DNA from 2 places in the Paenibacillus allorhizoplanae genome. Region 1 is predicted to be linked to the other one. Evidence: predicted binding sites of a transcription regulator. Region 1 holds the regulator's gene; the other holds the start of a gene.
What was found. Region 1 encodes Rex, which represses fermentation and respiration genes when NADH is low (regulators of the CRP and FNR family bind a similar motif). Its sites were predicted from a motif close to TTGTGAAATATTTCACAA; they were not measured.
Positions count from the first base shown of each region.

Region 2: a site for Rex is predicted at 3,628-3,645, ahead of L6I86_RS10430 (DoxX family membrane protein). Genes of this name have one in related genera too.

Region 1 is NZ_CAKMMW010000002.1:604,134-609,268, reverse strand. Features, by position in the region: gene dinG (ATP-dependent DNA helicase DinG) at 1-2,293, shown strand, start outside; gene L6I86_RS05335 (redox-sensing transcriptional repressor Rex) at 2,297-2,917, shown strand; gene L6I86_RS05330 (inorganic phosphate transporter) at 2,974-3,975, opposite strand; gene L6I86_RS05325 (DUF47 domain-containing protein) at 4,035-4,661, opposite strand; gene L6I86_RS05320 (amidohydrolase) at 4,920-5,135, shown strand, end outside.
Region 2 is NZ_CAKMMW010000004.1:411,662-416,796, reverse strand. Features, by position in the region: gene L6I86_RS10450 (IS110 family RNA-guided transposase) at 1-862, opposite strand, end outside; gene L6I86_RS10445 (hypothetical protein) at 1,738-1,980, shown strand; gene L6I86_RS10440 (hypothetical protein) at 2,492-2,779, opposite strand; gene L6I86_RS10435 (hypothetical protein) at 2,957-3,478, opposite strand; gene L6I86_RS10430 (DoxX family membrane protein) at 3,703-4,227, shown strand; gene L6I86_RS10425 (GGDEF domain-containing protein) at 4,350-5,135, shown strand, end outside.

The DNA.
Region 1 (5,135 bases):
GTTTTTGGACGAAATTTGTTTATATAAAGAGTCAGTAACAAGTGTCGATATGGATACGAATCGTTACTTCCGTCAATTTACCTTGAATGTGACGGATTGGGGAGAAGACGAAGATCCGCGCTCTGAATACGAAGTAACGGCAGCGTTAGGAAATTCTTTTACAGCCTTTCAGCAAGGCCTGAAATCCGCGCTCCAACAACGATTCGAGGTGTACGAGGATCGTGAATCTCAGGATCAAATGATTCTGGAAGTGGAGAAGTCTCTCGAGGCAGATCAGCATTTGATGATCGAAGCGGGAACAGGGACAGGCAAATCACTGGGATACTTGATTCCTTCGATCTATTACGGTTTGAAATATGAGAAGAAAGTTGTCGTCTCGACACATACGATTAATTTGCAGGAGCAGCTGCGTGAGCGGGATATCCCTCTATTAAAAGAAATTTTTCCTATTCCATTCAAAGCAGCTGTCCTCAAAGGAAGAAGTCACTATCTGTGCCTTCGTAAGTTTGAGACGAAGCTCACAACACGGGACTACGAAAATAGCCGAGAAGACCCGATAACGGCCGCGCAAATGGTTGTTTGGCTAAGTGAAACCGAACATGGGGATGAGGAAGAACTGCACTTTGGCAACAAAGGTGCCCAATTCTGGTACTCGGTTGCGAGTGACACGGACTCCTGTCTAAACCGCATGTGCCCTTGGTATAAGAAGTGCTTCTACCACAGAGCTCGTAATGACGCCAATACGGCTGATGTGATCATCACGAACCATTCCCTCCTCTTTACGGATATGAAGGCTGAGAACCGCCTTCTGCCGTCCTACAAGCACCTTGTGATTGACGAGGCGCATCACTTTGAAGAAGTGGCAAGTAAGCACCTCGGGATCGAGCTGCATGCCTCTGCGTTTTACCATTCCTTATTGTGGCTGTATAAGGATAATCGAAGCGGACAGCTTCCAATGCTTCGTTTCCGATTACAGAAATCGGATGAGGCAGGGGAGCGAGCAGCCGCATGGAGTAACACGATTGATGGATTGTTTCCGAAAATCATTTCGATCAAAGAGGACTGGGAACGTTTAAGTGAAGCCCTGTACGAGTTGGTTTCCTCCAGAAGTGATCCTTCACAATCGGAAACTTCGCAATATGTGCTGCGTTTGAAGCCGGAGACTCTGCCTGCGAATTGGCGTGAGTTGTTGATTATGGAGGATAACATTTATCTGAATGCGAGTGAACTTTTGCGAACTTTGGATAAATTGTTGAGTGAGCTAAAGGAGCAGCAAGATGGACTTGGTGTTCAAGGGTTAGTGACCGATCTGAATGGAACTGTGAAAGAGCTGTATGCGCATCGTGATGCGCTTCATTTCTTTATGAAAATGGCAGATGAAGGGTACGTGTATTGGATTGAAGCTGGCACGTATGCGAAAGCCAAATCGGTTCAACTGAATTCCGTTCCAACGGATGTTAGTGGGTTGCTGCAGCAGCATTTCTTTGAAACGAAAGACAGTATTATCTTGACCTCCGCAACGCTCTCGGTGAATAAATCGTTCCAGTACTCGGCGGAGCAGCTAGGCTTAGCCATTCCAGAAGACGAAGAGTCAGGTAAGCTGAAAACAGTGCAATTACCGTCACCTTTTAACTATCGTGAGCAGGCTTTGGTCGTCATTCCACGTAATTTTCCAACGATCAAGGGAGCGGGAGATCCCGTTTTTATCGAAGCACTGATCAACTCTCTAAGTGATGTTGCACAGGTGACAAAGGGGCGAATGCTAGTTCTATGTACCTCGAACCGGATGTTGAAGCTTGTTCATGCAGGAATGAAGGAAAAGCTCAACCCACATGGCATCACTGTGCTTGGTCAGGGTGTTGACAGCGGCAATCGCAGTAAGTTGACCCGAATGTTCCAAGATAATAAAATGTGCGTGTTACTGGGCACTAGTTCGTTCTGGGAAGGTGTAGATATTCCAGGAGATGCGTTAAGTTGTCTGGCGATCATTCGTCTCCCATTCCAACCGCCTAATCACCCGCTTGTCGAAGCCAAATGTGAGAATATCAAGAAGCGCAATGAGAATCCATTTATGAAATTTTCTGTTCCTCAAGCTGTTATTCGATTTAAACAAGGCTTCGGTCGATTAGTTCGGAGGGCGTCAGACAAAGGGATCGTTATTATCTATGATACACGTGTTATTGAGACGTATTATGGCAAGCACTTCCTCTATTCGTTGCCTGGTCCGAAGATCGAGCACATGACCTGCGAACAAATGCTGCCGAGGATTGAGCAATGGATGGGAGGAGCTTAATTCGTGAAAACACAAAAAATTTCAGAAGCTGTTGTCCGCAGATTACCTATCTATTTACGCTATCTAAACGAGTTGCAAATGAACAATGTGTCCACGGTGTCTTCTCAGGATTTAGGTCAGAAATTAGATCTGAATCCTGCTCAAATTCGGAAGGACTTAGCTTATTTTGGCGAGTTTGGCAAAAAAGGGATTGGCTATGATATCAATTACTTGATAGAGAAGATTCGCCAGATTCTGAAGTTAGATCGACATATTCAAGTTGCCCTCGTTGGCGCAGGAAATTTAGGCAGAGCACTTTGCAATTATAATACGTACTTACGTAATGATATGAAAATTGTGGCTTTATTCGATGCCATGCCTTCAAAGACAGGCGAAGTGATTAATAATTTGGTTGTGCTCCCCATGGATAAAATGAAGTCAGTTATGTCTGAGCTTGGTGTGCGGATCGGTATTATTACCGTTCCCGCGGCTGAAGCACAGAATGTAGCGAATGAATTCGTTGCTTGTGGCATTGAAGCGATACTGAACTTTGCGCCAGTCATCATTAAGGTGCCGCCAGATGTACGCGTGCATTATGCGGATTTCACGACAGAGCTTCAAAGCTTAGCTTATTATCTCGATTAGCATGAAAAAGGCACGACCCGCGCAGCTTCAGCGGGTCGTGCCTTTGTTTTTTATTACTACATGATTAAACGGAATATCACAAAGTACAGGGTGTAAGCAAGAACCATGGAGATCGGAATGGTAATAACCCAAGTGACTAACATTCGACCAACCGTACCCCATTGTACTTCATGGAATCGCATGACACTGCCTGTCCCGATAATCGCAGAGGAAATAACATGTGTTGTGGATAATGGTTTACCAATGAAGGTTGAGATTTGAATGACAATCGATGATGTTAAGTCCGAGGCAAAGCCGTTGATCGGCTCAATTTTAACAATTTTACCCGAGACTGTTTTAATGATCCGCCATCCGCCAATGGATGTACCAAGGCCCATCGCGAGGGCTGCAGCAATTTTTACCCAGATCGGTACATTCAAATCATCTTGAACGCCGGCTGCAACAAGACCAAACACGATAATCCCCATCGCCTTCTGCGCATCGTTACCACCATGGGAATACGAAAGTAAACCGGCAGAGATGATTTGTAACGTACGAAAACCACGATTTAGTTTGGATCTGGATGTATTACCTGACCACAGCACGATATTTTTGATCAATACCATAATGAGATAACCTAGAACGAAAGCGATAATCGGCGATAAAATAAGAATGATAATAATTTGTGTGAAACCACTCCAGTTAACGCCATTGAAGCCTGCTCCTGCAATTACAGCACCAGCTAAGGCACCAAGTAACGTGTGGGAGGACGAAGATGGAATAGACAAGTACCAGGTAAGTAAGTTCCAGATGATTGCTGCAAGCAAGGCTGCAATCACGACTTCAACGCCATTTTCGATCTTCGCAGGATTGGCAATACTTCCGCCTACTGTTTTGGCTACCTCCGATGAAACCATAGCCCCAACAAAATTAAGTGAAGCAGCCATGAAAATCGCTACACGCGGACTTAATGCTCGCGTAGAAATGGAAGTAGCAATCGCATTAGCTGTATCGTGGAATCCGTTGATGAAGTCGAATAACAGGGCTAGTGCAACGATTATGATCAAATAAGTTAACATGAATTCCTCCTAGCGCTTTCCAATTGGAAAACTTTCTTCGTACACACAGACATCTTGTCTTAAGAGTAACGAAGTACTACGCTGTCTAGAATGTTAGCGACATCTTCGCAGGCATCGGTTGTTTCTTCCAAACGCTCGTAAATTTCTTTGAGTTTGAAATCTTCGTAGGGGTCTTTGCGTGTGATGAAAATTTGACGAATTCCTTCGCGCATCAAACGATCTCCATCATTTTCTAATTTATTTATAGCCACCGTGTGCTCCGGAATTTGCATATATTTTTTCTTAGCTAAAAGCTTGAAAGCATCTAGCATATGTTGACATGAGTCTACGATAACTCCAGAGAAATCTTTCATGTAGGAATCTGTATGAGAAACACTCAAATAGTCGAAACGAGCAATCGTAGCCTCAATACCATCGGTAACATCATCGACTTTGGAAGCTAGAACCATAATATCTTCCCGATCAATAGGAGTGATAAATACTTTGTTCAAACCTCTGAAAATGTCATGTGTGATGGAGTCTCCTGCATGCTCAAGATCATGAATTGCTTTGACATACTCAATTGGGGGTTTATCACCCATCATAGCTGTACGAAACAATTGAGCTGTTTGCAAAGCGTTCTCTGCAGCACGGATAAGAAGTTGCAAGAAATCGACTTCGTTCTTTCTGGTGAATAACGTTGTCATAGAATCCTCCTAATTTTTACTATATGTACAAGTTTTTGAACGAATTTGTGATTTAAAAATGACCAAATTGTAGAAAAAACTCACAATGTTTAAAGTATCATACTCGTTAGGGCTAAAGCAACGAAAATTCCGTGACAATTTACAATTTCTCAACAACTTAGGAATCGTACACGGCTTCCTTGATTTTACAAGCTTGAAGATGTAAAGTTTATGGAGCAGTAGCTGTTTATAGAATGAGCATAGAGAGGGTTTTTTACTATGAAAAAAACATTAATTTCAAATGGTATTTTTATTTCTAATAAGGAAGACAAAACATCCATCAAGGGCTGCATGGTTATTGAAGGCAGCCAGATTACATACATCGGGACAGAAGTGCCAGAACCATTAGACAATTATGATGAAGTGATTGACGGTACGAATAGGCTGTACATGCCAGGACTTGTGAATACACATGGACATGCTGCGATGTCACTG
Region 2 (5,135 bases), on a different contig from region 1:
CGCCAAGATAGTTTTTGGAAGAACCTACGGAGTGTGCGGCTTCTGTTAATGCAGATTTTAAATATTTGTTTCCTTTTTTTCCTTTAGAAGACTTCCGTTTCCCTGCACTCTCATTATGTCCAGGAACGAGTGCTGCCCAAGAACATAAGTGAGCAGCACTTGGAAATTGGTCTTTAATGTTTGTTCCTATTTCAGCTAAGATTTGCTCAGCCATTCGAGTCGCAATTCCAGGAATAGAATCTAATCGCTCAATGTCTTCCTGATTTAAGATGGTTCTCTGCGAAACCTCTTGATCAAACATCTCGATTTGCTCAGTGAGGAAGTCAATGTGAGTTAAAATGGCGTTAAGCATGTCCTTAGATGAGACCCCCATAATGTCTGAAACCACAGAACCCAGTTTAATGTTAGCTCCCTCTAAAACTTTTTGAATTCGATTATGTTGTCTGGCACGTTCTTCAATGATGCTTCGACGATAACGAACTAATTCACGTAATTCTCGTTGAATTCGGTTTGGTATAAAACTAGCTTTCAGAAGTCCATGACGAAGAAGTTGGGCGATCCATTCCGCATCTTTGACATCGGTTTTACGTCCAGGCAAAGCTTTCATATGCTGAGCATTCACGACAAGAAACTCAATATCCTCAGCTTCTAGTAAGTTAACGATTGGTTTCCAAAACACGCCTGTACTCTCCATCGCTACATGGGTACACCCATGCTTTTTAATCCAGTCAATTAACTGTAGGAGAAATACGGTTTTAGTAGAAAATGTTTGAATCTCCTTTCCTTCGGGTGTCATCGTACATGCAGTAATGGAATCCTTATGAACATCCATGCCACATGCTCGCTCAATGATAATATCCATTGGAATTATCCTTTCTACGACCTGAATATGGGCTGGTGCAACAACCAAAATAGGATTAATCTACCATGAGTGCTTCCCAAAGGAGCGACATTCTGTGATGCACCGTGGTCGGTGGAGTCAGACTAACGGATGGGCTCTAACGCACCATAGTTGATCGACCTTCCTCACCCAGCCGTAGTAGAAGTATTGACGGACTTTAACCATTTTCATGCTCTGTGGTGCAGCGCTGGTCTTGCGCTGCATGGACGGCTAACGGGCAGTAGAGTGGAACAAATTAATGTTAGTTTAGTGTAATTATGTTCATACTTTGAACCACTCTGTAGCAACTAAATAGAACTTAGTACGTCTATATATGTAAACAAATGGAATTAATCAGGTAATTGCAGGGGGAGTTCCCCACACCTATCATTTTTGAAAGAGGTGTTTCTCATGTATAAGTTCATAAAAATGATAGTATTCATTTTATTGTTTGGATCTATTTATTACCTTACTTTAATAACTATACGCTTTTTAATATTGGATCACTTAAATGTTCGATTACAAATTCAAAGTCTTGTTGAAGTAATTAGTTTATTTATTATTGCAATTACATCACTTATTCTAACGGCAACTTTATCAAGATACTTGTTGAAACATAATCGAAATTATTAGAGCGTTCTATGAATGCTTACCTCCTTAATAGGGGGTATTTTGATTCAACTAACGGATATCTTTTGGATGGCTTAACTAACTGGGAACGATACAAAAAAGCGATCGCGTGCTGCCGTGCAAACTGTCGATTCCTTTTTGGTTGAAGTAACGTGCAGAATAATTTAATGACTTCACGAATCTTCAAGTATTAAGAATTCTAAAGCTCGGAATTGGAGATGTTCACAATGGAGTATCAATATATTTCAGAGAACAAGATTGATCATTTGTCCTTACATGATAGTGTAATTGATAAAGCATATGTAAACGAGAATGAATTGATCTTAGAATTTGATCATTTGGATGTGCTCGTAACACACCCACTGAATCCTTATCCAGTAGCAAAATCATCGGGTAAAGCAGCGATTATTTTTGAGCTGTTTGAAATGGTGCAATCTATTCTTTATGACACTTCTAAGAAAAAAGGATAAAGTTGATCTTTAAGCTAACTAGGAACGTTAGTTGTATTTCATATGGTTAATGAATCAAGCCTATAATAAAACTGACCCCCTTTAAAATATAAATAGTTATGACCCCCAGCCCGTTGCTGTGGGTCACTTTTTTGTTCATTAAAGTAACGGGGAGTTTGGTAGAGACTGGGACGTGATGTATGGCTTACCTCTGCGCTACATCTTACCCACTCCTAACGCAAATTTAATATAAAGATGATAACTTTGGAACTAAAACCGAGTATAACCATCTGTACTGGTTTAAAATGGGAGAATGGATAGGAGTGTGATCGGATGAGTTTGAGAAAAGCTGTCATTGCGACAGTCGTGGGTGCGCAAGTCATCATAACTGGAGCGATCGATGCATCAGCGCATAGTCAAGGCGGGCATGCCTTGGTCAGAAGCACATAATGGCTAACTCTAGATGTGGCCATCTTCAAAACTTAACTTGTCACTCAACATTTTTGTAATCACTTGTCTTGGTGTATATAAGTTATTTTAAATTAATAAGATTTCTAACTAGACTTTCGACGATTATATCTCTAATATTGTTGTTTTCCTCTTCTAAAATATGAATGATATAATCTTCATCCGGTTTAAAAGCTCTGAAAATTACATGTTCTTTATCCTCTAAAATTACATCGTGGCCACAATCCCTAAGACATTGTTCATAATCTTTCAATGTTGGCTTTTGGTTCTCCTCCAAGAAAATAATGCCCCTTAATAAGGAACTTTTATCATGGTGGATTACTTTAAAATGAACTGTAAATTCTTTTTTCATACTGTACCATCTCCCTGTTCTCGCACAAAATCAAGATCATTATTAAATTCATTATAAGTAAGATCTATATTGGAAGCTGTGATATTTATTACATTTGTCAGTCACAAATTCCTTTTTAACTATCAAAATGGGTTCAATCTGTTGTAACGCTCCCTTTTCTTTCTCTTATTGAACGACTTACTGGAGCCATTCCAACACGGAAGGGAACAGTTCGCGTTCTATTTGGTCAAGATGTCTTTGAAGGGGATGAATCGTTAATGCGAGACATCGAGTTAGCTCCCTTGCTTCTTTTTTTGTTATCCTTACTGTCATCCGTTGAGTTCTCGTATAGAATAATTTGAGAGTTTCCATAATGTAATAAAGTTCTTGTTCAAGCAACTCACATAGGGAGACTTGGAATGTCGCGTAAGGGGATGCGAGGAATAGCAGGTCCTTCTCCATCTTTTGAAACGGATAAAGCTCATCCAATAAGTTCCGGATTTCCTTCACCATATTCTGAATTAATGTCATCCGGTGATGCCTGTTTTTTTCTAATTCAATGTAAACGGAGAGTTCTTTTATCAAATTTAAACAAATCGCTATATCTTCATAAACAACATTGAGTGAACGGAATTGTTTATCGAGCATCCAATGCCAATGTAGGTAGTTATTCATTTCAACTGGACTGGATATAGAAAAAATACCTTGTAGAATATTCATGGAGGTTCCTCCTCTTTAGCAATATATTAAATTTTAAACGTTCCACGTATTCTTGGCTGTGATGTATCTCACGATGGATTTGTTAAATAACGAGTAAGGTATATTACACCTTTATAATTTTCCAATCTTATTTAGAAAAATATTCTCCAAAGTGACTTTTCTCACATACACTTCATCTGCTTCGATCTACAATGAAATCATAAAGGACGAAGGAGATGGTTCAAATGATGAAATGGATACGGGAAAATAATTACGCGGCAATACTGTTGACAATCATTCGTTTGTATGTAGGTTGGGAATGGATGGTAGCTGGTTGGCACAAAATCACAGGTGAAAAAGCTTTCGACGCTACAGGATTTCTAAAAGGAGCAATTGCTAAGCCTGTTCTGGAAAGCGGAACGACAGATATGATTTATGCGAATTATGTTGCTTTTTTGAAAAATTTTGCTCTTCCGCATGTTGGGTGGTTTAATGTCATGGTTCCTTGGGGTGAACTCTTGGTTGGTTTGGGTCTACTAATAGGTGCGTTAACTACTGTAGCGATTTTCTTCGGATTATTGATGAATTTTATGTATATGTTTGCAGGTACGGTCAGCACTAATCCATGGTTAATGCTCCTGGGATTTTTCATCGTAGTGGCAGGCGCTAATGCAGGTAAATTTGGTGTGGACCATATGATTCTCCCCTACCTGCACAAATGGTTGGATAAGATCTTAGAACGATTCCATTTAAAAGCTAAATTCAGATAAGGTGAGGGCGTAATCCAATGACAAATATGATAACACCTATTCTTTTACTCCGAATATTGAGGGTAAGAATAGGTGTTTTTTCATGTTTAGCATTGTCTAGCATATGAAAGGGGATGCGCTGGATGAAACGGAAATCTAGGAAGCGGGCATTTTCACTCTACATATTAATTCAAATCCTGAACGTATTTACGGTTACAATTCTTTCTATTGGATGCTTTCTTATTGCCTATCAAGCCATCGTTCATATAGAGGATAAGATTGGAGCGGTACATTTCACATTGTACTGGATGAGTACTTATTCTCTCGCACTGATCATACTGCACTTATTTTTATCTAAAAAGTTAATTGAAAAAATAACAGAGCCCCTTCATTCGCTAATCGATTATATGGAGCTGCTTTCAAAGGGACGAATGGAGACAACCACTAAACCAACTTTTTCTACGCCCAATCAAGAGATGAATATGTTAGACAAAAGATTTACTGAGGTCATCAATTATATGCGTCAACGATTTGATAATCTGGAGCAAGAAGCTGAGACAGACCCCCTCACGGGGTTAGCTAATCGCAGGACATTGGAAGCTGTATTTGCAGAAATTCATGCAACTAGTGAAACCTTTGCCGTGTTGATGATCGATATAGATCATTTTAAAGTGGTCAATGACACTTATGGACATGGAGTTGGTGATGAAGTACTATGCTTTATTGCACAGCTGATGAAGAATGTGTCGCGTGAACAAGATGTATGCTGCAGATTTGGCGGAGAAGAATTTATTATGCTGCTGGCGGGTACGGATGCATGCCATGCGAGAACTGTCGCAGAAAGACTTCGTGAAAAAATGGCTTCGACCCGAAGTCCTACTGGGAAAGCTGTGACGGTATCCATCGGAATAACCGATAATGCAGATCAA